DNA from 2 places in the Glutamicibacter sp. M10 genome. Region 1 is predicted to be linked to the other one. Evidence: predicted binding sites of a transcription regulator. Region 1 holds the regulator's gene; the other holds the start of a gene.
The links. The regulator Rex, encoded in region 1, represses fermentation and respiration genes when NADH is low (regulators of the CRP and FNR family bind a similar motif). The targets are predictions, from matches to a motif close to CTTGTGAANNNNTTCACAAG.
Positions count from the first base shown of each region.

Region 1 (23,129 bases):
GGCGACTGTAACGCTGGCACCAGGTGACCTACTGGAGTAGGGAAACCGATGGTAGCTGCACACAGCATCAAGGTGACCAGACCAGAGATGAACGAACCCATGAAGCGCAGGTCCTTGATGATCAGAATGATCAGGTACACCAAGGCAACAAGGAATGCACCGGTGGTGAGGAACTCGTACATGTTGCCCCATGGCACACGGTGAGCAGCCAGAGCACGGGAAACCACAGCGAAACCGTGAAGCGCAGCGGCAAGCCACATCAGCACTACGGCGATGCGCGCCATGGGGCGCTTCGCCGAGAAGCTGGTGTAGGTCATCTTGTCCGAGACGATCTCTTCACTGATGTGATCTGCTCGGCTATTTTCGCCGCGGCGTTTGCGATTGCTTCCAGCAACAACGTTGCCAGCACCAACGAGCAGTTCTTCGTCACGCTTGAGCGCAGCAGAGTCCATCTCGGTAATGGACTTGTTTGTCTTGGCCAAATCAAGAGCAAAGATGATGAAGACTACGCCATAGACCATGGCTGCCAGCAGCATGAACAACTGGCTGTATTCACCCAGCGATTCATTAATTGGTGATAATGCCCCAGCGTTACCCATTTACTGCTCCTTGGTTCTGCTCCTGGCTTGCCAATGGCCAAGCCTTGTCAAAGATTTTTTGTAGTTCTGAAGCTTCGCGTTCCAGTCGTGGGTCTTCGCCACGGGCCAACAGCGCATATTCGATACTACGCTTGCCATCAACCTGCACCAGTTTGATCCAGACACGACGACGCGGAGTAAACAGCGAGACGCCAAGTCCGATGAGAGCCAGAGCCGCAAAGATACCAATTGGCAGCTTGCCCGGGTCGTAGTTCACATCCAAGGCTACGTAGCGCTTGAGGTCATCAAAGGTGATGCTTCCCTTGCCATCTGGAAGATCGTAGGTCTGGCCAGCTTCAAGACGAATACCACCGGCGTCGAGGTCGCGACTGTTCAGTGCCTTCATCTTCGCGGTATCCAGCACAAAGACGTTCTGCGGATTGCCATTGTCTAGGCCTAGATCACCGTAGAAGGAGTTCAGGTGCAGCTGCGGGTTGATCGCGTTAGGATCTCCCGAGATACCAAATCCCTTTTCATCTACCAGCGCGGTAGGAAGTAGGAATCCCTGGAAGCCCAGCTGATCGGGCTTAGCGTCAGGCACCTTCAGCACGAAGATTGAAGTGTAAACGGAGTCCTGCGGAACCGAAGCTACCGGACCCGAGTAAGAAACGTTGCCTTTACCATCACGCACGGTGATGACCGGTGCATAGCCGTTGCCCACCAAGTAAACATCCGCGCCATTAATACGTAGCGGATGGTTCACTTTCAGGTCTTGTTTTACCGGTTCTGACTGCGCAGTCTTACGGACCTGCACGTGCGCGGTGAAGTCCAGCGGCTGTCCAAAATGTGCCTCTGATTCACGGTCAAAGACGATGTCGAATTTATCGAGTTTCACCGAGTAACCAGGAAGTTTGTCAGCATTAAACGCGGTTCCCGGAGTGAACGAGTCGTAGGCAACCAGCGAGTTAACGAAGGTCTCCCCTCAACAACCACACGCTGTCCGGTGTAGCCGAAGGCCCCACCCACGGCGGCGGCAACCAGCACACCAATCAACGAGATGTGGAACATCAGGTTGCCGATTTCACGAACGTAACCACGTTCTGCTGCTACCGAACGTCCCGTCGCATCCTCGCGGCGTTCTACTCGATAACCACGCTTTTTCAGGATCTTGTAGGAGTCCTCAATGATTTGGTCATCATCGGGGGTATCCGACTCACCTTCGAGAATCTCGTAGGAAGTATATTGCGGCAAACGGTTCAGGCGAGCCGGAGTGCGTGGTGGTGGAGTACGCAGTGCTTGCGCGTGCTTACGCACACGCGGAATGATGCAGCCAACCAAGGAGATGAACAGCAGAATGTAGATCGCTGAGAACCAGACCGAGGAATAGACGTTGAACATCTGGAAGCGATCAAGCCATGGACCGGCCACCGGGTGCTGGTCAATGTAGCCTACGACGTTTTCTGGCCCCGAGGGACGCTGCGGGAAAATCGATCCCGGTACAGCAGCAACAGCCAATAGCAACAGCAAGAACAACGCTGTTGGCATGGATGTAAGTTGAGTCCAGATCCACCGCAGGGTACCGACAAACCCTAATGCGGGTGCGTCTTGGGTGCCTTTGGACTTCCGTTGTTTTTTCGCCATTAAATTGGCAACCTCACTTCATTGGCAAACCAGTTTTGCAGTTCTGACACCCAAGTGCCCCATAGGCCAGTCACCATGACTACGCCGAGGGCCATGAGCATTGCGCCGCCAAAACGCATGATGAATACCTGATGTTTGCGGAAGAACGCTAATGCCTGCATTCCGCGCTGTAGTCCAAGGGCTATCAGGATGAACGGCAACCCTAGTCCTAGGCAGTAGAACGCCGTGAGCAATGTGCCTCGTGCGACGTTGGCTCCGCCACCGGTAGACATTATTAGTACCGCGCTCAAGGTTGGGCCGATGCACGGTGCCCAGCCTAGACCAAAGGTCAGGCCCAGGACCGGAGCACCCCATAGCCCGGCTGGTGGTTTTTTATGGATCTTACGGTCACGCTGCATCCATGAGAATCCGCCCATGAAGACGATGCCCATAAAAATTACGACAATGCCCAGAATCTGGGTGACCCAAGATCCATTAAATTTTAACCAGGCGGTCGCCTGGCTGAACAGCACGCCAGCTGCGATGAAAACTACGGAGAATCCAAGAACAAACAGCAAGATTCCAAGGACTACCCGGCCTCGTCGGTGTTCTTTGAGATCCGCTCCGGTCAGACCGGTGACGTAGCCAAGAAATCCGGGAACCAGTGGCAGAACGCAGGGAGAAAGAAATGATACTAATCCCGCCAACACCGCTACCGGCGACGCGAGTAATAACGACCCGTCTAGGACGATGTCGGCAAATGGATTTGAGGTCAATGCCTAGCTCACAACTCTTCGGTCAAAGCAGTATCGATCAGCGACTTCAAAGTGCCCGGATCCGCTGCACCAATAACGCGGGCGCGCACTCGTCCCTTGCGGTCTAGGACCAGGGTGGAAGGAACGGCTTGCAAAGGCACGTACTTGGTCATAGCTAGCTGAATATCGCCAGAGGTGTCTTGGATTGATTCATAAGGAAGGTCAAAGGTGCGTTCAAACGCCTTGGCTGCCTCCGCTTCATCACGCACGTTGACGCCAATGAACTCCACCTTGTCACCAAACTTGTTGGCCAACTTCTTCAAATCTGGAGCTTCGATACGGCATGGCGCACAGGCGGCGTACCAGAAGTTCATCACTACTGGCTTGCCTTCCCACTTGCTGAAGTCAACGTCGGTGCCGTGGTACGTGGTCGCGGTGATCTCTACTGGTTCACTGCGCTTGGATGCTACGTATTCCTGCACAGCTCCGTCGCCAGCAATGTAGTTTTTCCCATCGCCGTTGTTTGCTTGCGCAGTCAACGTATCTTCCTTGGCGCCACAGGCAGCCAAAGGAACGATCGCGGCGGTAAGCATCAACGAACGCAGCATGGTGCGTCGGCTCAGATTGCGCGGGGTTGGCACAGGATCAGTCATTTGCTTAGGCTCCAGGAATATTCGCTGCGCCGGCCAGTAGCTCGGGGTTTGGTTCGGTGTATCGCACGGAGACTAATTCGTCCCCTTCAAAGTCGAAGCTCGTGACCGAGGCCAGCGTGCATTCGCGCTGACGCGGGTCGTGCCACAACGGCTTCTTCTCGGCTGCTCGGCGAGTGACCCAGATAGGAAGCTGGTGACTAACAATGATCACTTCGGCGCCTTCGCCGTGTTCGGCGACAGCAGCGCGACGATGCGCATCCATGGCTTCACGCATGCGCTGAACCTGCTGCGCATAAGGTTCGCCCCATGATGGCTTGAGTGGGTTGACCAACAATGGCCAGAACTTCGGCTGACGAAGGTGCTCGGCGACCTTGGACAGGCCTTGAAGTTTGTTACCGGCTTCGATGACACGGTCATCAGTGCGAATCGGCAGGTTCAGGGCGTGGCTGGTGGGAGCAACGGTTTGCTGGGCACGGATCAATGGCGAAGCAACCAAGCGAACCACCTTGGCTCCCTCGGCCTGACGCTGAGCGAAAAATTCGCCGGCCGCATCAGCCATTTTGAATCCCAGCTCGGAGAGCCCGTAGCCGGGGATCCGTCCGTAAAGAATACGGTCAGGGTTGAAAACTTCCCCGTGGCGCAACAAATGGACGGTCGATAAAGGCATACTTCCAGTGTCTCAAATGTTCAGTGCAAAATAGTCATATTGTGTCCACCATCAACTATTCACAGCCCATGCATGGGATTCCCATATAGAAAAACCATCCTTTTGGATGGGGTAGCTCACAGCGCCGAGTACTAGTCTTGAACACAACAACAAGTTGACCCCTAAAGGATGATGGATCATGAGTAATTACGACCCGAATCAACCCGGCCAGCCCTACAATCCTGAGTCCGGCGCTCAAGGTTCAAATCCGAACCCTTACGGTGAAAACCCGTATGCACAGCAGCCTTCCCCGTACGGTCAAAACCCATACGGTCAGAACCCGCAAGCCGGGCAAGATCCTTACGCACAAGCTCCGATGACTGCTGGCTACAACCAGTTCCCTACCCAGGGTGGCTACGCCGCAGTTCAGCCTCCAGCAACCCGACCAAAGACCTTGCAGATTGCTTTTATCTTGATTCTGCTTTCGGGTGTTGTCGGTGCGATTGCTAGCTGGATGATCTCCACCTCAAATCTGTTCACCAACATGGTTGCTTCCCAGTGGGCAGCGGTGGAGACAGAACTAAAAACGCAGATGGAAAGTTCGCCTGAAATGGCTAACGACCCAACCCTGCAGCAGATGATGAACAGCCCCGAAGCGTTCATGGCACAGGCCAGCTCGGTAGTGGCCGGCATCAGCATTGTTGGTGCCATCATCTCGGTACTTCTGTACTTCTTGGTGGGCTTCTTTGTAGGCCGTGGTGTGGGCGCGATGCGCATCATCGCTACCATCTTGGCTGTACTGTCACTGTTCGGCATGTTCTCAACCGTGTCCGCCATCAGCATGTACGGCGACTCCCAGGCCGGTGTCCTGAGCGCGGTCTACATCATTGGTGTATTGCTTGGCATTGCTGGTGTGGTCTTTGCTTGGCTTCGTCCATCATCCGAATACATTGCAGCCCGTCGCATGGCTCGTCGCGCCGGTTACCGGTAAACAGCTGTAGCGCCCTGACTTCAGGGCAAATAGCTAAGGCGTTGCCTGTTTTGTCATCACTGACAAAAACAGGCAACGCCTTTTTTATTGCTAAAAGTTGGTTAGCCTTGCACGGCCAGATAAGCCAGAATCTGTAATTCTGTCGACAGATCAACACGGCGTAGGTTCATGCCGGTTGGAACCTTTAAAGGTTTCGGGGCAAAAGACAGCACCGATCGCACGGAATTTTCAGCAAGTACGTAAACGAGATCTTGAGCAGCATCACCAGGGACCGCTAGCACCGCAATATTGATTTCTTCGCGGGCTACTACTTGGGCAAGATCAGCTATTGACTCAACGGTCAGTTCACCGACTTTGTCACCGATTAGGGCAGGGTCAACATCCAAAATGGCTTTGACGTTGAAGCCACGCGAAGTGAAACCCGCGTATCCGCTCAACGCGCGGCCCAGGTTACCGGCACCGACAATCGCTACTTTCCAGTCTTGGTTCAGCCCCAAGGTCCGACTGATGTGTTCAGCCAGTTCTCGCACGACATAACCGACTCCACGCGTTCCATAGGAGCCGAGCCATGAAAGATCTTTACGCAAGATTGAGGGGTTCACCCCAGCCTCTTTGGCCAACACCCCGGAGCTGGTGCGTTCGCGCCCTTGGGCTTCGAGAGTGTTCAACGCCCGCAGGTACTGAGTGAGTCGAGCCAAGGTGGCTTCAGGCAGGACACGAGCTTCAAGCTCAGACATCTTCGTTCCCCTGCACTTTCCAATGGGCTAAGCGAGCACCGCGCATGTTCATGTTTGTGGCAACTGCTAGTTGGTGAGCAGACGCTCAAGCCGTTGTGGATCGATGGTCCAGAAGTCTCGGACCTGTCCGTCAATGAACAGCACTGGAACCTCTTCATGATGCTTTGCCAACAGATCAGGATTCTGATCTATGTCTATCTCAGAAAATTCCATATTCAACCGGCCCGTCACTTCTGCCACTGTCTGCCGAGCGGCGTGACAAAGGTGGCAGTCTTTTCTAACCAACAGTTGAATCTGATGCAAAGTACTCACCTGTCCATAATCTCACGAGCCGTAACCACGCTTGAACTTTAAGATGAAATAAACTGGATCAAATGTCTTCCTCAGAATTTGACTCCACGCAGTCTCAAGCTCCGGCATCGGGTACCGTCGCCGCATTTTTTGATGTGGACAACACCCTGGTTCGCGGTGCCTCGCTTTATCTACTGGCGCGCAAACTCCGTGAACACAAATTCTTCCAATTCCGCGAGATCCTATGGTTCGCGTTGAAACAACTGCGCTATGCCGCCCGTGGCGAGCATTTGGGCGACATCCATCAGATTCGTGACCGTGCGTTGATGATGGTGCGCGGAATCCCGGTGGCCGAAATTGAGCAAATCGGCAACGAGATCTATGACGAGTTCATCGAACCGAAGCTGTGGTCCGGGACCGTGGCCATTGCCCGTCAGCACCTGCATGTAGGTCGCGAAGTCTGGCTGGTCACCGCCACTCCCTGGAAGTGGCGAATGTCATCTCGGATCGGCTCAATCTTTCCGGCGCTTTGGGCACCGTGGTGGAAAGTAAGGACGGTTTGTACACCGGGGCGTTGGCTAGCCCAATTCTTCACGCAGCCGAAAAAGCGCAAGCTGTTCGGTCCCTGGCTAAGGCTCGCGGGATCTCACTTTCGCGTTCCTGGGCCTACTCGGATTCCTACAATGACGTTCCATTGCTAGAAGCCGTTGGCCATCCTGTGTGCATCAATCCGGATGCTCGGTTACGTGCCTACGCCAAGCGCAGAGGCTGGCAAGTTTACGATTTCCGCACCGGCCAACGAGCCGCCAAGCTCAGCCTGCGAGCAGCCGGAGTCATCGGTGCGCTGTGGGCCGCTAGGCGCTCTATCCTGCGCCGTTCCGGCTCTTAGCAGGGTGTTAGTTACTTCTGGATAAAGCAATCGCCACCGTTTGCAGTTCAACTGCATATCGGTGGCGATGATTGCCTAGCGGCAAAGTGCTCGAAGTAGATTTACTTCTTATTGCGACGCTGGTGACGAGTCTTACGAAGCAATTTACGGTGCTTCTTCTTGGACATACGCTTGCGGCGCTTCTTGATAACAGAGCCCATAATGGTTCCTCACAAACTAATAAATGCGTCAACCCAAAATATCTGCTTGCACGCAAGCAAAAGGACAAGGTTGACCGGACGTTAAACGTTCCTTAATAGATTACCCGCTTTTCGGTCATGCTCTGACCATCGTGCGGACTAACGGCCGTATGAACCAGTACCGTGCTGCGGATCAATAGCCGCGGCACTTAGGTAGGATTCGACAGCGTTCTCCGGTACACGATAGGAGCGACCGAACTGAACGGCAGGCAGATCGCCTGCGTGAATCAGCCGATAAACCGTCATTTTGGAAACACGCATCATGTCAGCCACTTCGGCTACCGTCATGAAACGGGCTCCTGCAAAATTCTGTCTATCCGTCATGCGGGATATTCTCCTGACGCTGATCTCTATTTCGTCGCGTTACTAGCGAAGGTGAACTTACACGACTTTGGATCAACATCGGCGATCAGGTTCACGTTCGCTTTGTCCTAGTCTAATCGCACTTTGGTAACTTTCGCATCACGCAACACTTCAGGGCGCATCTGAATCAAAAATTTTGTTGCTTAATTGAGACAATTCGCGAGCCACGGTCCAATACAACCGGCTGTGACACGCGAGTCGTAATCAAAGGATTCCCCTAGATGACGCCTTGGGCCAGCATGGCGTCCGCTACCTTCACAAAGCCAGCGATGTTGGCACCGGCAACATAATTGCCTGGTATGCCGTACTCGTCAGCGGTTGTCGCACATCGGTCGTGAATGCCCACCATGATCTCGGTCAGACGCTGCTCGGTGTGTTCGAAACTCCACGAGTCACGGCTGGCGTTTTGTTGCATTTCCAGCGCTGAGGTTGCCACGCCACCTGCGTTGGCTGCCTTACCTGGGCCAAAGAGCACCCCGGCTTCTTGGAAGAGTGAGGTTGCAGCAGCGGTTGTTGGCATATTGGCGCCTTCGGCAACAGCAATGGTTCCTGCGGCCACCATCTTCTTCGCGGCACTTTCATCCAGCTCGTTCTGCGTTGCGCAGGGCAGTGCGACGGTTCCAGCAACGTCCCACACGCTGCCAGCTTCAACGTAGTGCACCCTGCTGGTTCCACGGCGTTGTGCGTATTCGGCAATACGTCCGCGCTCAACTTCCTTGATCTGGCGTAGCAGTTCTAGGTCGATGCCATCTTCGTCAACGATGTAGCCGGCCGAGTCCGATGCGGTCACGACCTTGGCACCTAGGTTGGCAGCTTTCTCGATGGCGTGAATGGCCACGTTGCCGGATCCCGAGATGATCACCCGTTGCCCGTCGAAGGACTGGCCGCGGGTCTTGAGCATTTCTTGGGTGAAGATCACGGCCCCGTAGCCGGTTGCTTCCGGGCGAACCAACGAGCCGCCCCAGCTCAGTCCTTTGCCGGTCAAGACGCCAGATTCGTATCGGTTGGTAATGCGCTTGTACTGTCCGAAGAGATAGCCGATTTCGCGGCCGCCCACGCCAATATCACCGGCAGGCACATCGGTGTATTCGCCAATGTGACGGTACAGCTCGGTCATGAACGATTGGCAGAAGCGCATAACTTCACCGTTGGACTTTCCCCGTGGATCAAAGTCAGACCCACCCTTGCCGCCGCCAATAGGCATACCGGTTAGGGAATTCTTGAAGATTTGTTCAAAGCCTAGGAACTTGACGATGCCTAGGTACACCGAGGGGTGGAAACGCAGTCCACCCTTGTACGGGCCTAATGCGGAGTTGAACTCAACGCGGAAGCCTCGGTTGATTTGGACTCGACCTTGGTCATCAACCCACGGCACACGGAAAATGATCTGTCGTTCGGGTTCGCACAAGCGTTGCAGGATCGCTGCTTCAGCATATTCGGGATGTTTGAGCGATACAGCTTCAAGGCTGTCGAATACTTCGGTGACCGCTTGGTGGAATTCTGATTCTCCGGGGTTACGACGGAAAACTTCATCACGAATCGTTGTTAAGTGCGTATCCAAGTTTCTCTCCTCATCAAACGGGGCAGGAACATGCGCACTGGGAAACTTACCCGTGGCGACACTGTCCCCCTTTCGAGAGTGTCATGGAGAACACACCGAGCTAAAATTTGCCGTTAAAAACCAGAAACACAACCGTAACTTGAAAACTGGGGATCACTTAGCGACGGCGGCCAAAGCGCGGAAGCCGCTCCAAGAATTCTTGAGCACGTCCAGTAACTTGTTCCAGGCCTCGGCCAACGCTGCGGCCAATCTGTTGCGCAGTGGGGTTGGCGGTTGTTGCCAGCTCAGTGCCCGCTTCAGATTCATGGAGTTCTTGTTGCTCTTCGAGTACTTGTTCTGGCAGCAGATCGGCGCACCAACGAACAAGCTGCTCTAGCGCGGAGGTATCGATGCTGTAGATACGGCGCTGCCCGGCAGCGGCCATGCTCACCAGCTGCGCCTCACGTAATACCTTCAGGTGCTTGGATACCGTGGGCTGGGAAATTTCCAGCTCGGTTACCAAAGCGCCCACCGCTTTCGGTTCGCTTTTGAGAGCTTCAATAATTTTGCGTCGGGTTGGTTCTGCCAAAGCCGAGAACACTTCATCAATTGCCACACACATAACCCTAACGGCATATGACCTTCTGGCCATTGATTTCGCCGGGCTATCCACGGTGAAATTCACGGCAATTGCCTAACCGATGAAGTTCAAAGGCTCAGTCAAACCAGGGGTCGAGTCCAAAGAGCGGGAAGATTTCCTTGCGAGTCGCGATGATCGTGCGGTCCACTGGATCGGCTGGATCGTAGCCGACTTCCCAGTTGCGCCACCACAGCTGGGCGTCATCACCCATCAGGTACGGGGTGGCACGACCGTATCGTTCCAAAACATATCGTCGGAAAGTCTCCGGGACATATGTTCTTAGCGGCACGGGCTTCCCGGCGACGATGGCCGTCAGATGAGTCCACACACGCGGGACCACTGCGCTCACGTTGTAGCCGCCACCACCGGTGGCCAACCATCGACCTTCGCAGACCTCATCGGCCAGCTGGGAAATATCCAAAGCGGCCTGACGTTGCGCGTCCACGGAGAGTTTGAGGTTGGTCATGTCGTCGTCACGGTGGGCATCGCAACCATGCTGAGAAACGATAATCTCTGGCTTGAAGGCATGAACCAGCTGGGGAACAATCGCATGGAAGGCGCGCATCCATCCGGAATCCCCGGTCATGGCCGGCAGCGCCACATTGACTGCACTGCCTTCGGCTTGCTTGCCGCCAATATCGTTGGCGAATCCTGTTCCAGGAAATAACGACAGGCCAGATTCGTGGATGGATATCGTCAGTACTCTTGGGTCATCCCAAAAATTGATTCGGTGCCATCCCCATGGTGAGCGTCAACATCGATGTAGGCAACCCGTTGCACCCCACGGTCGAGCATGCGTTGGATCGCTGCGGCAGCGTCGTTATAGATGCAGAAACCGCTGGCTTTTCTTCGCGCCGCATGGTGCATGCCGCCTGCAAAGTTCACTGCTCGAACGGTACTTTCATCCATTATGGATTGCGCGGCAATCACTGAGCCACCCACAATACGCGCCGAAGCATCATGCATGCCGGCGAAGACTGGATCATCTTCGGTGCCCAAACCAAAGTCTTCTGCAATCAGTGTCGGATCTTCGCTGACCCGACGCACCTGATCAATGTAGGCCTGATCATGCACGGTTGCCACAAGCGCATCACTAGCAATTTCTGGAGCATGGATACTCACGTTTTGCGCGCTCAGCACTTCGAGTTCTCCGCTAAGGCGGTAGGTCAGTTCTAAACGTGATGGGTGCATCGGATGCCAGTCGCTGAATTTGTACTTCAGATACTGTTCATCCCACATGACCATAGTTGGGCGAGGAGCCTGCTGCGGATCTAACACTTTTTCAGGCTACCTGATAGTGATCCAACTCATGAATATATGGCGTATTCGGCCACGCAGTCATTCTTTAGGGCGATATGACAAGCGTTTGGCCCGGGAAACGCGTAAATTACTAGGAGGACTTGAACCTCCACATCTTTATTCCACCCGGCCAGAAGAAACTGCGAGTTATCGATGAGCATAGGCAGTGAACTGGGCCCCAGCGCCCGGGCAGCTGAATTGCGCGAGAAGCGCCGCAAGCAACGATTTGCGTTTCGCGCGAGAATTGCTGACATCACCGTACGCTCCCCCGCGCGCTTAACGCTGAGCGTCTTTCTCTTAGCGATCACACTTTTCACTTCCCTGCTCGCTGCCCCGTTTTCTTCTTCTAAGGGTGAAGTGACTCCCCTGCACGACGCGCTGTTTACCGCAGTTTCTGCGGTTTGCGTGACTGGTCTAACCACCGTCTCCACCGCAGCGCACTGGTCCTTTGTTGGACAGCTGATCATGCTGATCGCTGCATTCATGGGTGGTTTGGGCATTTTGACGCTGGCCTCGATCATGTCGTTGGCCGTCTCACGCAAGTTGGGCGTCCGCGCCAAGCTCATGGCACAGAAGTCCATGGACAGTTCAGGTGCCTCCGCGTTGGGCGAGGTTAGTTCCTTGCTGCGCATCGTGATCACCACGGCCGTGAGCCTTCAGGGACTTATCGCGCTGTTCCTGATCCCGCGCTTCTATGTTCTGGGCGAAAGTTTCCTTTCCTCTATTTGGCACGGGATTTTCTATGCCGTCTCAGCGTTTAACAACGCCGGGTTCACTCCCCACTCAGATGGTTTGGTGCCTTACGAAACTGACCTGTGGATCTTGATCCCTTTGATGGTCGGCGTGTATGCCGGCTCGCTGGGCTTCCCAGTAGTCATGGTCTTGTTGGCGCACAAGTTCAACGTCAAAAAATGGAACTTGCACACCAAACTGACCATGCTGGTCACCACGCTATTGCTCTTTGCTGGCGCGCTACTGTGGCTGGTATTTGAATGGTCCAACCCGCGTACCCTGGGTGACATGTCCATAGGCGACAAGGTCATTCATGCTTTATTTGCCTCGACGATGACGCGCTCTGGCGGCTTCAACTTGGTTGATCAAAATGACATCCACCAGGTGACGGTGTTGCTCACCGATGCATTGATGTTTGCTGGTGGCGGTTCGGCATCCACCGCCGGCGGTATTAAGGTCACCACCATCGCTGTTATGTTCCTAGCAATCATGGCCGAAGTTCGAGGCGACACCGAAGTGACCGCGTTTGGTCGCCAAATTCCCCAGGGAACAATGCGCGTAGCTATCTCGGTAGTTGCGATGGGCGGTTCGTTGGTCATGGTGGCCACCGGCGTTTTGGTCACCATCGATGAGTCTGTTGGTTTTTCCCGTGCCTTGTTCGAATCCATTTCAGCTTTCGCCACCGTCGGATTAAGTACCGGCGTGTCTCAAGAGATGCCACCGGCCGGTAAATACGTACTCAGTATCCTTATGTTTGCTGGACGTATCGGTAGCATCACCCTAGCTAGCGCGCTGACCATGCGCCACCGTAACTCCCTGTTTAGACTTCCAGAAGAGAGGCCGCTCATTGGCTGACAAGAATATAGACCACAATGCCCCAGTTCTGGTGATCGGTCTGGGACGTTTTGGTGCCTCCGTAGCCCAAACGTTGGTCAAGCAGGGCCGAGAAGTTTTGGCCATCGAACGCAGCCCAGAACTCGTTCAGCAGTGGGCCAGTACGCTCACCCACGTGGTCGCCGCTGATGCCACGAACATTGATGCACTACGTCAGCTTGGTGCCCAAGAGTTCTCCTCCGCCGTGGTTGGCGTGGGTACTTCCATCGAGTCATCCGTGCTGATCACGGTGAACTTGGTGGACTTGGGAATTGAGCATCTGTGGGTCAAGGCCATTACCCCTTCGCACGGCAAGATCCTCACGCGCATCGGTGCCAATCACGTGATTTACCCGGAAGCAGATGCTGGGGTCCGTGCCGCGCACTTGGTCGGTGGACGTATGTTGGACTTCATTGAATTTGAAGACGGCTTTGCCATCGTGAAGATGTATCCGCCAAAGGAGACTCAGGGCTTCACCCTTGCGCAGTCCCAGGTTCGTTCTAAGTACGGCGTGACCATTGTCGGTGTGAAATCGCCCGGTGAAGATTTCACGTACGCTGTGCCAGACACCATCGTGACCCGTAGAGACGTGCTGATCGTTTCTGGGCACGTGGACTTGCTAGAAAGATTTGCGGCCCGTCCGTAGGCCATTGCACGGCGCTTGGCACGGATGGAAGAGGCCGGTACCCCTTAGGGTACCGGCCTCACTCATCTTTAGTTGTAAAAAGAAACGGCGATTAGCCTAGTTCCTCGCTGAGCTTGGCCGCACGTGCAGCAGCAGCCTGGGTGCCCGCAGCAATAATCTTTGGGATACCCTGCTCATCAAAAGTAAGGATGGCCTGCTCGGTGGTGCCCTTAGGGCTGGTCACAGCCTTGCGCAGCTCACCCGGGTTAGCGTTCGGATCAGAAAGCATCTTGCCGGCACCGGCAACGGTGGCTCGGGCCAGATCGATGGATAGCTTTTCATCCAGACCCATCGCTACACCGGCGTTAGCCATGGCTTCAGCCAGGTAGAAGGCGTAGGCAGGGCCTGATCCTGAAATCGCCGAGAGTGCATTTTGCTGGGACTCATCGATGACGTGAACGTCGCCGGAACCTGAAAGTAGGTCGCTGACAAGTGCGGTCTGCGTTTCGCTCACGCTTTGAGCTGGGCTCAAGCCAACTACGCCTGCGCCAACCATCAATGGGGTGTTTGGCATGGAGCGAATCACCGGCTGGTCAGCAGGCAAGTGTGCCTGCATGCTTGCCAGGGTGATGGCGGCAGCGACTGAAACGACAACCTTTTCTGCGGTGAGGGATTCGGAAATCTCTTCACACAAGTCAGTAATTCCTACTGGCTTTACACCCAGGAAAATGATGTCGGAGTCGGCGGCAGCCTTAGCGTTGGCCGATGAGTCTTCTTCGCTAACCAGCACGTTGATGCCTAGTTCGCGAAGTTCTGCAGCTCGCTTGTCGCTACGGATGGTGGCGGTGATCAGCTTGGGATCGTGGCCTGAAGCGACAATGCCGCGAAGGATGGCACCATTCATGGATCCGGTGCCGAGGAAGGACAGTTTTAGGTTCTTTGTTGCTTCACTCATAAGTTCATTGTTTCATTGGGTCGTGCTCGGAGCTTGCAGATAAGTGCTCACGAGCAAATTCAAGGGTCTTTCCCAGCCACTCTTCTTTTTGGCCGGTATTCTTTGCCTTGCGCGTGGAGACTTCAACCGCCATGGTTCCTGACCACTGAACGTCCCGCAAATACTGCAAGGTTTCGGCCACGCGCTGTGTTCCTAGGCCCGGTACCAAGTGCTCGTCTTTACCGTTATCAAGACCGTCGCAAAGGTGCACGTGGGTTAATCGCTCACCGAGGTCCTCCACGGCTTGGCGTGAATCGGTATTGGCAATGGCAGCGTGGGAGAAGTCCCACGTGACGTGTTGGTAATTTTGCGGAACTGGGTTCCAGTGCGGCAAGTACATTTTTGCTTCGCGGCCTCGGGCGCGCCACGGGTACATATTCTCCACGGCGATTTTCATCCCGGTGGTATCAACCAGACGCTGGACACCATCGGCGAAGCCTTCAGCGTAGGTGCCCTGCCATCTGAATGGCGGGTGTGCCACTACGACGCTGGCGCCCACTGCTTGAGCCAGGATGACCGAGCGTTCCACCTTGGCCCAGGCCGAACCCCACACCTGCTGAGTCAACAACAGGGTCGGTGCGTGGATGGCCATGATGGGCAGTTGGTACTTATCCATCAATTTTTTGAGCGCGTCAGCGGACTGGCTTGCAGCATTTCCGGTAATCAGGACCTCAATGCCGTCATATCCCACGTCTTTGGCCATAGCGAACGCGTCATGGACCGATAGCGGGTAGACGGACGCGCTGGACAAGGTGACCGGCACCCGGTGAGAACTCTTCTGGTCTTCCATGCCCCTGCCTCCTGTTACGGTGGCGCCCTAGTTCAAGGGCACCTGTATCACTGAGAAACTCTAGCTACTTGGCTCTTTCAAGAACTGGTCTTTTTCATAAGCCAAGGGTACTTCTCCCACACCCACGCTACTACTGAGCGGTGTCGCTGAAGCAAACATCACGTGATCAAAACGGCGCAGCATCAATCCTTCACGAATTGCCCATGGGCAGATTCGGATGGATTTCAGCTTCAACGCGCTCATCGCTTCGTGAGCCACAATGGCGCCAGCTAACAGCTGCGGTGCACGGATCTCTGAGACCCCTGGCAGCTCGGCTCGCTCGGCCCAGCTCATCGCTGTCAGACGGTTAGTCCAGAGCTTTAGCGCGTCACGGTTTAGTACACGTTTCACGTACGGACCTTCATCACTCGGAGCAGCTCCGGTGATGCGGGCCAATGAACGGAAAGTTTTAGATGTTGCCGTGGCCAACGTTGGTTTTCCGTATTGGCGCAGCTCGGTCGAAGGGTCATTCAGGACGTCGCGTACATAGGTACGCAATTCCTTGACCTCTTTGATCGACGGCAAGTCATTCGGCAGCCATTCACGAGTCAGGCGTCCGGCACCCAAAGGCACCGAGAATGCGGCCTGTGGGAATTCGTCGGTGCCATAGGCCAGCTCTAACGAACCGCCACCCATATCCAGGTTGAGGATAGATTCCGAAGACCAACCAAACCAACGACGTACCGAGTAGAAGGTCATGCCGGCTTCTTCTTCACCGGATAGTTCCATCAAGCTCACACCGGTCTGAGTTTTGACTCGTTCCAGCACACTGGCACCGTTGGAAGATTCACGAATAGCCGATGTACAGAAGGCCATAAAGTCTTCCACCTGATGGCTTCCAGCAAATTTCACTGCTTCATCAATAAATGAAATCAGCTCTTGCTGGCCCTCTTCGGTAATGGCACCGTATTCGTTGAGGTAGCGCACCAAGGACAGTGGACGCTTGTGCGATGCATAGGGAACCGGTCGGGCTCCTGGGTATGCGTCGACGAGCAAAAGGTGAACGGTATTCGAACCGATATCCAGTACACCTAGTCGCATGGTGCGCTCCTCATTTGGCCGAGCAAAAAATTCTAATCAGTCTTTTTTGCGGTCGTCTTTTTGGTCGTAGTCTTCTTTGCTGGCGCCTTCTTGGCGGTGGCTTTCTTGGCCGGAGCCTTCTTCGCTGGCGCCTTCTTCGCGGTACGTTTTACCGGGCCGCGGGCGCGCTTGTCTGCCAGCAATTCGATAGCCTGCTCGCGAGTCAGCTCCTCCAACGACGTTCCTCGCGGAACGGTGATGTTGGTAATCCCATCGGTGATATAAGGACCGAAACGACCATCCTTGACCACGATGTTCTTTTCGCTTGTCGGATCCGCACCGAACTCTGCCAGTGGCGGAACAGCAGCGCGGCGACCACGTTGCTTTGGCTGCGAGTAGATCTCCAGAGCTTCATCCAAAGTGATGGTGAAGATCTGATCTTCGCTCTCAATTGAGCGCGAATCGCTACCCTTCTTCAGGTATGGACCAAAGCGACCGTTCTGTACGGTGATCTCTTCACCCTCAGCATCTGCACCCAGCACGCGTGGCAAGCTCATCAGCTTCAACGCATCATCCAAGGTCACCGTCTCAACGGTCATGCTCTTGAATAGTGAAGCGGTGCGAGGCTTAAGCTTGACCGGCTTCTTAGGTGGCTTAGGCTTGCCATTCTTGTAGTACTCCACAGGCTGAGCAGCCAAATCTTCGGCCGTTGGCTCTGGAATGATCTCCGTGACATAGGCGCCATAGCGACCGTCCTTGGCCACAATCGCACGGCCCGTTTCTGGGTCAGTGCCCAGTTCGTTTTCCGAGACCTGCGAGGTAGCAAAGAGCTCTTCAGCCTTCTGTGCAGTCAGCTCATCCGGTGCCAAATCTTCAGGCACGTTGGCGCGCTGTGGCTCGGTACCTTCTTCAGCACCTTCCGGGATGGCACGTTCAAGGTAAGGACCGAACTTGCCCACACGCAAGGTGATGTCATCAGTGACTGGGATGGAGTTGATGGCGCGCGCATCAATGTCACCGAGGTTATCGACTACATGCTTCAGGCCTTCGGATTCAGACTCTGCGCCCTTGCCGAAGTAGAACAGGTTCAGCCAATCGCTACGAGCGCGCTGACCCTTGGCGATCTCGTCGAGGTCATCTTCCAACCGTGCGGTGAAATCGTAGTCAACGTACTTAGCAAAATGCTCTTCGAGCAAACGAATAACAGAGAAGGCAATCCAGCTAGGAACCAAAGCTCCGCCACGCTTGGTGACGTAGCCACGATCCATGATGGTGGAGATTGTTGGTGCGTAGGTTGAAGGGCGACCAATTTCGCGCTTTTCCAGCTCAGCAACAATCGAGGCTTCGGTGTAGCGTGCTGGCGGGGAAGTTTCGTGGCCCAAGGCCAGAAGCTCATCTCCTGCCAAGTACTGTCCGACACTCAGCTGTGGCAGGCGTGCCTCAGCGTCAGCGGCAGCAGCTTCAATAGCCTGCTCATCCTTGCCTTCTTCGTAGGCCGAAAGGAATCCGCGGAAGGTAATCACGGTACCAGAGGCTGAGAATTCAGCAACGCGGCTATCACTAGCGGTGCCCTGAAGCTTGATGGTGGCGGTGAAGCCCTTGGCATCTGCCATCTGCGAAGCAACGGTGCGCTTCCAGATCAGCTCGTAGAGTGCGTTTTCATCCTTGGACAGCGAGGAACGCACATCCTTGGGACGACGGAACATGTCACCGGCTGGACGGATCGCTTCGTGAGCTTCCTGTGCAGCATCGGACTTGGCCTTGTAAACACGTGGCTTGGCTGGCACCGAGTCGGCACCATAAAGTTCGGTGGCCTGCTTGCGTGCGGCGGTGGTTGCTTCCTGCGAGAGGAAGACCGAGTCCGTACGCATGTAGGTGATATAACCGTTTTCATACAGGCGCTGAGCGATCTGCATGGTCAGCTTGGAGCTCCAGCGCAACTTGCGCGAGGCTTCCTGCTGCAACGTGGAAGTGGTAAATGGTGCGGCCGGACGACGTGTGTACGGCTTATCTTCAACCGAGGTGACAGCAAAGTCAGTGTCGGAAAGATTGGTAACCAGCGACTGAGCCGATTCTTGATCCAGGTGAGCGAGCTTGTTGCGAGTTGCCTTTAGTGCACCGCGGTCATCAAAGTCACGGCCCGAGGCCACGCGGGCGCCGTCAACGGCAGCGAGCTTCGCTTCGAAGCCTTCGCCTTCTTTAGTGGCAAAGTTGCCTTTCACGTCCCAGTATCCAGCCGGGATGAACGCCATACGTTCGCGTTCACGCTCAACAACCAGACGAGTAGCCACAGACTGCACACGACCTGCAGACAGGCCACGAGCTACCTTGCGCCACAGTACCGGCGAGATCTCGTAACCGTACAGACGGTCCAAAACACGACGGGTTTCCTGGGCATCAACGAGGTCGGTATCCAACTCGCGCATGTTTTCCAGTGCGCGAGAAATACCTTCCTTGGTGATTTCGGTGAAGGCCAGACGACGTACTGGAACTTTGGGCTTAAGCACCTGCAACAGGTGCCACGCGATGGCTTCGCCTTCGCGGTCCGCATCGGTTGCGAGGTAAAGTTCGTCAGCTTCTTTAAGCTTGGCTTTCAGTTCTGAAACGCGCTTTTTCTTGTCTGGATAGACCATGTAGTAAGGCTCAAAGTCATTATCCAAATCAACAGCAAACTTGCCCACCGACGTCTTCTTCAACTCGGTTGGTAGTTCTGATGGCTGTGGAAGATCGCGAATGTGCCCCACCGATGCATCAACGTCAAAGCCCTCGCCCAAATACTTGGCGATCGACTTCACCTTGGCAGGAGACTCCACGATAACGAGTTTCTTACCAGTCTTTTCTTTGGCCTTGGGGGCACAGCACTCCTTTTAAACAGTCCGGACTTTAGGAGTCTTATTTAGACCCCGAATCAGTCCGCCATCGCAGCTTCGTTCTTTGTGCCTACTCTATAGCCACATTTCCCGATGATCTTACACCGAGGGATAACCGTGGTTTGAGTGAGGCTTTTTACAACGCTGCTTCACCGGAACTCTGATATTCGGGAAGCAACGAGATTAAGTAGAACATACGACGGGAGTCAATGCTTCGTTCCTCAGCAGTAGCTTTCGCCTCGTACTCGTAGACAAGGTCCAACATTCTGCGATTGAACTCACGCTGTTTATCTTCAGAAAGGAAGACCAAACCGCTAGTGAGCATAGGTGGGCGATCAGGATCTGGGGTGATTCCTGCGTTCGCTTCATTTTGGCGTCGCTGAACTTCGGCGTTCAACCGTGTTCTAAATGCGTTTAATTGCACGTTTAGATATGCAGTCTTGGCGTTAGAGGAGTCGATCTGAGTGTTCAGTTCCAACCGTTCACCGGCCGCACGCCACCTACGCTCGCGGGCATCACCTTCGCTTGCTGCACGGATCACATACCCGTATTTTTCAAGCGCACGCAAGTGATAGCTCATGGCGCTAGGCGTTAGATCACACAGCGATGCGAGTTCAGTTGCAGTGCGAGTAGTCTGCGAGGCAAAGAGCTCATCCAAAACGATTAGTCGCGCGTCATGGGCCAAAGCACGAATGGCCTGTGGGTCCGTAATGGAGACGACCTGTGGAAATTCGCTCTCCTGGGTCGAGGCTGCAGGAGCCTGCTCCTCTATTGTGTTGCGTGTCATAGGCAAGAACTTTAGCGCTTGTTTCACATTTTACGAAGCATACCGTGTAGCAAGAGGCGCTTCACTGCTTCATAAAGCCGTTCCGCAAAGTCTTCCTCGCCCTCACCAATCAGCGAATCTAGCGCGTTGACTAGTTGATTTACGGACAAATCACCGTCGCAGGCAGAAACAAATCCGGCTTGTGCAGTATCAAGGAGTTCGGTTCTACGCAGACCCGCACCTTGGCGAAGCAAAATCACCCCAGGATGCTCAGCTCCGGGACGCTGATGGCGCTCTTCGGTCACGTCTTCGGCCACCAGCAGGTGCCAGTTTTAAAATCTTCTCCTGCGGCTGCCAGTTCATCAGCCATGGCGATATCGCGCTGCAAAGTCGGGGCCAGCGGCTGCTCCACCTGGTGGGTGATCTGCTCATAACTTTGCAAGACCCGATGGCCGTCTACCGGCTTGCGGAAGTAGACCAACCCGAAGCCCACCGCAGCTACGGCACGGGATTCAAAATCATCAAGGTACGCGTTGTAAGCGGCAATATAGGAGCTTGAGTCTTCGGTCTGTGAAGAGTCCCGTAGCCACGTTTCGGCATAACCACTGGGGGTAGTCTGCTCACGTTCAATGACCCAGACGTCCAGGTCTTCTGCGAACCATTGGCGAACTCGTGTATCCCACGAAGCATCCGACTCGTCATCTATGCGAGGAATCTCCCAGTTAGAGAGCATCTGCAGCGAACCGCCAGGAGCCAGGAACTGCGGTGCCTGCTCAATGAGCGTGCTCACCAGGTTGTCTCCAGCCATGCCGCCATCACGATAAGTGAATCGGTCTTTGGCTCGCTCATTAGAACTGCGAGGGGTGATCACAAACGGTGGATTGCTAGCGATCAGTTCAAAGCTCTGCCCGGCTACCGGTTCGAAGAGGCTCCCCTGCAACAGCGTCACACGAGCTTCAAGATTCTGTGGGTCAAGCTTCAGCGCCCGGTGGTTGAGCAACAGATTGAATCGGGCAAAGCCCAAGGCGCGAGCCGAAAGGTCAGTTGCCGTGACATGTTGTGCATGAGACAGCAGGTGGAAGAGCTGGATTCCGCAACCGGTGCCAAGGTCCAAAGCCCGTTGAACGTCGGCTCGAATTGTCAGCTGTGCCAGTGTCAGCGATGCTTGGCCAATTCCCAATACGTGGTCAGTGCGCAATACACCTGGGCGCTGATGTGCACCAAGGTCATGAGCCACCCACAGCTCACCGTCCACGTCTGAGGAATGCAGCGCCAAGGCGATGGTGGCACGGAAACCACTGGCCCACGCATCGATAAGGCCGAGTTTGATCAGACCTTCCACTTTCACATGGCTAAACGCCTGATTGATCGCGGATTCAGATACGGTTTGGGCCAGCTGGAAGAGTCGGATCACAGATGCCAAAGGCGAATCAGGTGTTTGGCGATCTAGTATTCGCAAGGCCGGGTGAATTTGGTCCCGGGCAAATGCGGAGGCCGCTTCTTCACCGATCAACTCTAGGACGTTTTCGTAGCTATATCCGAGGTCATCCAAGTCTTTGACTAGCAAGTCAATCAAGGTTTGATCGGAACTTTGAGGGGTATCGTCCAGGGCAGAAAATTCAGCGGCATTCACATCTTCAAGTCTACCCAGTCACGCAACTGTGCGCAGATAGCTTGATTCGCCCTGCCCCGAATAGGATGTGGGCATGACTCAAGTGACTGTTACCTTCCTTCAGCAGCTGTCCTCGGATGAGCTCATCGGCTCCACCAAGACCCTTCCCAGCGACGCACGAATTGAACAAGTTGAGCAGATCACCCCAGAATTCTCACGCTTCCTCTACCAAAGCGTAGGCAGCGAACTAAATTGGACTGACCGGTTGGATTCGACAAGGGAAGTGTGGAACGAAGTTCTGATACGTCCTGGTTCTGAAACGTGGGTCCTCTATCGGGGCGGCGCACCACGCGGTTACTTCGAGCTGGTCACCGAAGCCGGGCAGGGTGGAAGCGAAGTGGAGATTTTTACTTCGGACTTTTCCCTGATGCCACGGGCCAGGGACTCGGCGGAGTTTTACTTGACCAAGCTTTGACTCAGGCGTGGCGCTTAGCAAGCCGGTGGCCTGCTTTACCTGAGGTCTCCCGAGTGTGGCTGCATACGTGCTCGCTCGATTCTCCCGCTGCGCTGCCTAACTATCTGGCCCGCGGTCTGAAGATCTATCGCACCGAGGTTGAAGAATCCGAGGTACGCGATGCATCGACCGGATTATGGCCGGTGGCTGCCAAATAGAAAAGCTCGGCACCAACTTCGCGAGAAATTGGTGCCGAGCCTCTTTATGAGATGCGCTTAGGCATCCACGCTGTTGCAATCTGGGCAGCGACGTAGCTGCTCATCATGTGCGCAGTCCTCGCAGAACAGGCGCAGGTTACGACAGGTTGGGTTTGAGCAGTTTTCAAACTTGTTGGTTGGTCCCTGACAGCCAACGCACTTGCCGATGGTTACGGCATCTTCCGAGAACTCGGTGTGCATACGCTTGTCGAAGACATAGAGGGATCCTTCCCACAGGCCTTCATCCGCATACTTTTCGCCGTAACGAACGATGCCGCCTTGCATCTGGTACACCTCTTGGAAGCCGCGCTTAACCATCAGCGCTGAGAGTACTTCGCAACGGATGCCACCGGTGCAGTAGGTAACTACCGGCTGGTCCTTGAGGTGGTCGTATTTGCCCGAATCAAGTTCGGCTACAAAGTCACGCGTGGTATCAACTTCAGGAACGATAGCGTCCTTGAACTTACCGATCTGCGCTTCGAAGGCGTTTCGTCCGTCAAAGAAGTGCACCTTTTCGCCGGACTTCTTCTTGGTGTCTACCAACTCGTGAAGTTCCTCGGGGCGCAGGTGGGTTCCGCCGCCAACAACACCGTTTTCGTCTACTTCCAGTTCGCCGGGCGCACCGAAGGTGACTATCTCGTCGCGGACCTTGACCGAAATACGTGGGAAGTCTTCTGCGGAGCCTTCGGACCACTTGATGTCCATTTTTTTGAAGGCAGGAAGTTCGCGGGTGGCTTTGACGTAAGCCTTAACAGCCGAGATCTCGCCACCGACGGTACCGTTAATACCTTGCTTGGAGATGATGATGCGTCCGCGTAGTCCCCAACGTTCCAACAGTGAACGTTGCCACAGGCGA
Region 1 covers NZ_CP104918.1:1,474,759-1,497,887, reverse strand. Annotated here, with positions in the region: gene ccsB (c-type cytochrome biogenesis protein CcsB) at 1-599, opposite strand, end outside; partial or broken gene N6V40_RS07345 (cytochrome c biogenesis protein ResB) at 592-2,123, opposite strand; gene N6V40_RS07340 (cytochrome c biogenesis CcdA family protein) at 2,219-2,974, opposite strand; gene N6V40_RS07335 (TlpA family protein disulfide reductase) at 2,983-3,606, opposite strand; gene N6V40_RS07330 (histidine phosphatase family protein) at 3,611-4,273, opposite strand; gene N6V40_RS07325 (hypothetical protein) at 4,452-5,243, shown strand; gene N6V40_RS07320 (redox-sensing transcriptional repressor Rex) at 5,345-5,980, opposite strand; gene N6V40_RS07315 (glutaredoxin family protein) at 6,047-6,292, opposite strand; partial or broken gene N6V40_RS07310 (HAD family hydrolase) at 6,355-6,693, shown strand; gene N6V40_RS07305 (HAD family hydrolase) at 6,759-7,160, shown strand; gene N6V40_RS07300 (30S ribosomal protein bS22) at 7,262-7,360, opposite strand; gene N6V40_RS07295 (helix-turn-helix domain-containing protein) at 7,499-7,723, opposite strand; gene gdhA (NADP-specific glutamate dehydrogenase) at 7,980-9,323, opposite strand; gene N6V40_RS07285 (ArsR/SmtB family transcription factor) at 9,481-9,924, opposite strand; partial or broken gene N6V40_RS07280 (acetoin utilization protein AcuC) at 10,019-11,187, opposite strand; gene N6V40_RS07275 (TrkH family potassium uptake protein) at 11,395-12,828, shown strand; gene N6V40_RS07270 (potassium channel family protein) at 12,821-13,492, shown strand; gene proC (pyrroline-5-carboxylate reductase) at 13,584-14,426, opposite strand; gene N6V40_RS07260 (sugar phosphate isomerase/epimerase family protein) at 14,431-15,255, opposite strand; gene N6V40_RS07255 (Ppx/GppA family phosphatase) at 15,316-16,335, opposite strand; gene topA (type I DNA topoisomerase) at 16,368-19,127, opposite strand; gene N6V40_RS07245 (ArsR/SmtB family transcription factor) at 19,321-19,971, opposite strand; gene N6V40_RS07240 (hypothetical protein) at 19,995-20,267, opposite strand; gene N6V40_RS07235 (DUF7059 domain-containing protein) at 20,252-21,583, opposite strand; gene N6V40_RS07230 (hypothetical protein) at 21,657-22,037, shown strand; gene N6V40_RS07225 (hypothetical protein) at 22,091-22,234, shown strand; gene N6V40_RS07220 (oxygen-dependent tRNA uridine(34) hydroxylase TrhO) at 22,292-23,129, opposite strand, start outside.

Region 2 (2,772 bases), 1.0 Mb from region 1:
GGCTTCGCATGGGCTGGTTCCTCGCAGGGGTATGGTTCCTGAAAATTGGAAGGACGTATGACGTAGGACGTCATACGTGAAGCATATGTGAATTGAATCACAAGCGGAAGAGGGAAAGTTTGTTCTTTTGTCGTGTGCGCCAAGACGAGAGGCTGATTCTTACTACTTTGTGGTGGTGAACTGATGGTCTTCGGGGAGCAGAATATTTAGTGCTTGACCCTTTTTGTCGTCCACCAGGGTGGCCTCCCACTTAGATTGAATCAGTTCAAGCAATTCCGTCGCCGTCTTGGGCTCGACTTCTTGCTGAACCAAGAACCGGGCAACTTCGCCGCGAGTGTGTTTGGCGAAGTGCGATACGACCTTCGGAACACCGTTGCGTAACTGAAAAACATTGACGGCCACGCTATTTCCGTTGCTTGGCTTGTAGGCTGCCGTGTAGGTACTTGAGCGTGTGTCGATGATGAGCTGGTTCCCGGCCATCTCGTCCAATACTGGAGTTAATCGTTTCTTCCACCAGCTCCCGAGCCTGCCCAGTGGTTCAAGCTTGGTGGACATAGAAAGTCGGTACGGTGGGATCCGGTCATCAAATCTGACGGCGCCCCACAACGCAGAAATGACCAGAATGCTTTGATCTGCCCGCAGCTTTGCTGGCTTATCCAACGACGCGTAGTTCAAAGCCTCAAAAAGCACACCTGAATAAATATCGTGTGCCCTGGCTGCCGGTTCAGTGTGCAGTGAGATATTGCGAGCTACTTCGTTAGCTAGTGAAGCTCCAACGCCTAAGACTTCCATGGCGTCTTCGCGAGCAGAAACTTGCGCAAGAGAATCGATGACTTGGTGACGATCATCATTTAGTTCCGGAAACGAGAGTGTTTCCAATTCAAACGGAGCACCTTGAGTATGGGCTGTCTTGCCTTCAGAAGGCGGCAACAAAATAAGCACGCCTTCCAGCCTATCGGAATTCAACACTCAACCTTTGTCGATGAAGACTTGCTGATGCTTTGAGCTACGCGTGCATCCAGTGCGTATCAAATCGTTCGTGGTTAGGTATTTTTGGAGAATCTCCGTGTCGGACACCTCGCTCAGCGCGTTACGGCAGGCAAAGTCCCGGGGCTAGAATGGTTAACGAATGGGATGGCCAGACGGTCGCGTGGCAAGCAATTGTCCCGAGGAACGTCCGGGCTCCACAGAACAGGGTGGTGGGTAACGCCCACTCGGGGTAACCCGCAGGCTAGTGCCACAGAAAATAGACCGCCAGGTTTCCTGGTAAGGGTGAAACGGTGGTGTAAGAGACCACCAGCGTCCCGGGTGACCGGGATGGCTTGGTAAACCCCACTCGGAGCAAGGTCAGACAGACTGCGTTATGAGGGCTGTTCGCACCATGCAGTCGGGTGGACCGCTAGAGGCTGTCGGCAACGGCAGTCGTAGATAGATGACCGTCCCGCTTCGGCGCGACAAAACCCGGCGTATCGGCCATCCCATTCACCATATTTTTCCTCACTTCTCAAGTGAGATGATTCACAGATCTTGGTGCCCGGAAAATTTCTGCGCAGTTTAGAATGGAAAATGTACTTAGTACTTACGAGGATGATCCTGTGACCTCGTACCACCGCAAAAGCAATGGTGCTTCCCACGGTGCCAACCGACTTTATGGATCTGCAAGTCGGCTGAATTGGAAGGATTTTCCTTTGACCCAGCAGTCTGTCGTCGCCCAGCAAGAATGGAGCGGGCGCGAAGAGCTCGCCGAGGCCATGATTCCACTGATCGGACGTTTGTACCGCAAGAACAATGTGGTGCCCTCCGTATATGGCCGCAAGCTGATCAATCAGTCCTCAATCGACATCATCAAAGCACACCGCGTTGTGCGCCGCATCGATGGCGAAGAGCTAAGCCTGAAGGCAACCAAAGCAATTCTCGATGAAATCGAGACACTCAATGTTGGCTCGGTCGCCGTTGATCTTGGCCGCTTGAACAAGAAGTTCAAAGAATCTGGCTCCGTTGACCTGAACTCATTTATCAGCAACGAACTGGGCGAAAAGGTCGGCAAGGCCGGCGCTACCGACGCAGAACCAAAGGACGTAGTACTCTACGGATTTGGTCGCATTGGTCGCTTGCTCGCTCGTATCCTGATTGAGCGTGGCGGTTACGGCTTGCGTCTGCGGGCAATCGTTGTGCGCAAGGGCTCGGATGATGACATCGTCAAGCGCGCTTCGTTGCTTCGCCGCGACTCGGTGCATGGCCGCTTTGAAGGTTCGATCACCGTCGACGAGGAAAACAACACCATCCTCGCCAATGGAACACTGATCAAGGTCATCTACTCGAATGATCCAGCAACCGTTGATTACACCGAATACGGAATCAACAACGCGATTGTTGTAGACAACACCGGACGCTGGCGCGATGAAGCTGGCCTGTCCCAGCACCTTGAAGCTAAGGGTGTTGCTCGCGTTCTACTTACCGCTCCAGGTAAGGGCGACTTGAAGAACATCGTTCACGGCATCAACGATTCGTGGATTACTGCAGAAGACAAGATTGTCACCGCAGCATCGTGCACCACCAACGCCATCACCCCAGTGCTCAAGGCGCTGAACGACAAGTTCGGCGTTAACCACGGACACGTTGAGACCGTTCACTCGTTCACCAACGACCAGAACCTGATCGACAATTTCCACAAGGGCGAACGTCGCGGACGCGCAGCTGCACTGAACATGGTGATCACCGAGACCGGTGCTGCCAAGGCTGTTGCTAAGGCACTGCCAGAGTTCGAAGGCA
Region 2 covers NZ_CP104918.1:2,481,933-2,484,704, reverse strand. Annotated here, with positions in the region: gene N6V40_RS12240 (sialidase family protein) at 1-10, opposite strand, end outside; gene N6V40_RS12235 (YaaA family protein) at 163-942, opposite strand; RNA gene rnpB (RNase P RNA component class A) at 1,131-1,485, shown strand; gene N6V40_RS12225 (glyceraldehyde-3-phosphate dehydrogenase) at 1,689-2,772, shown strand, end outside.
Region 2: N6V40_RS12225 (glyceraldehyde-3-phosphate dehydrogenase) is a predicted target of Rex. The motif match lies at 1,506-1,525, and genes of this name have one in related genera.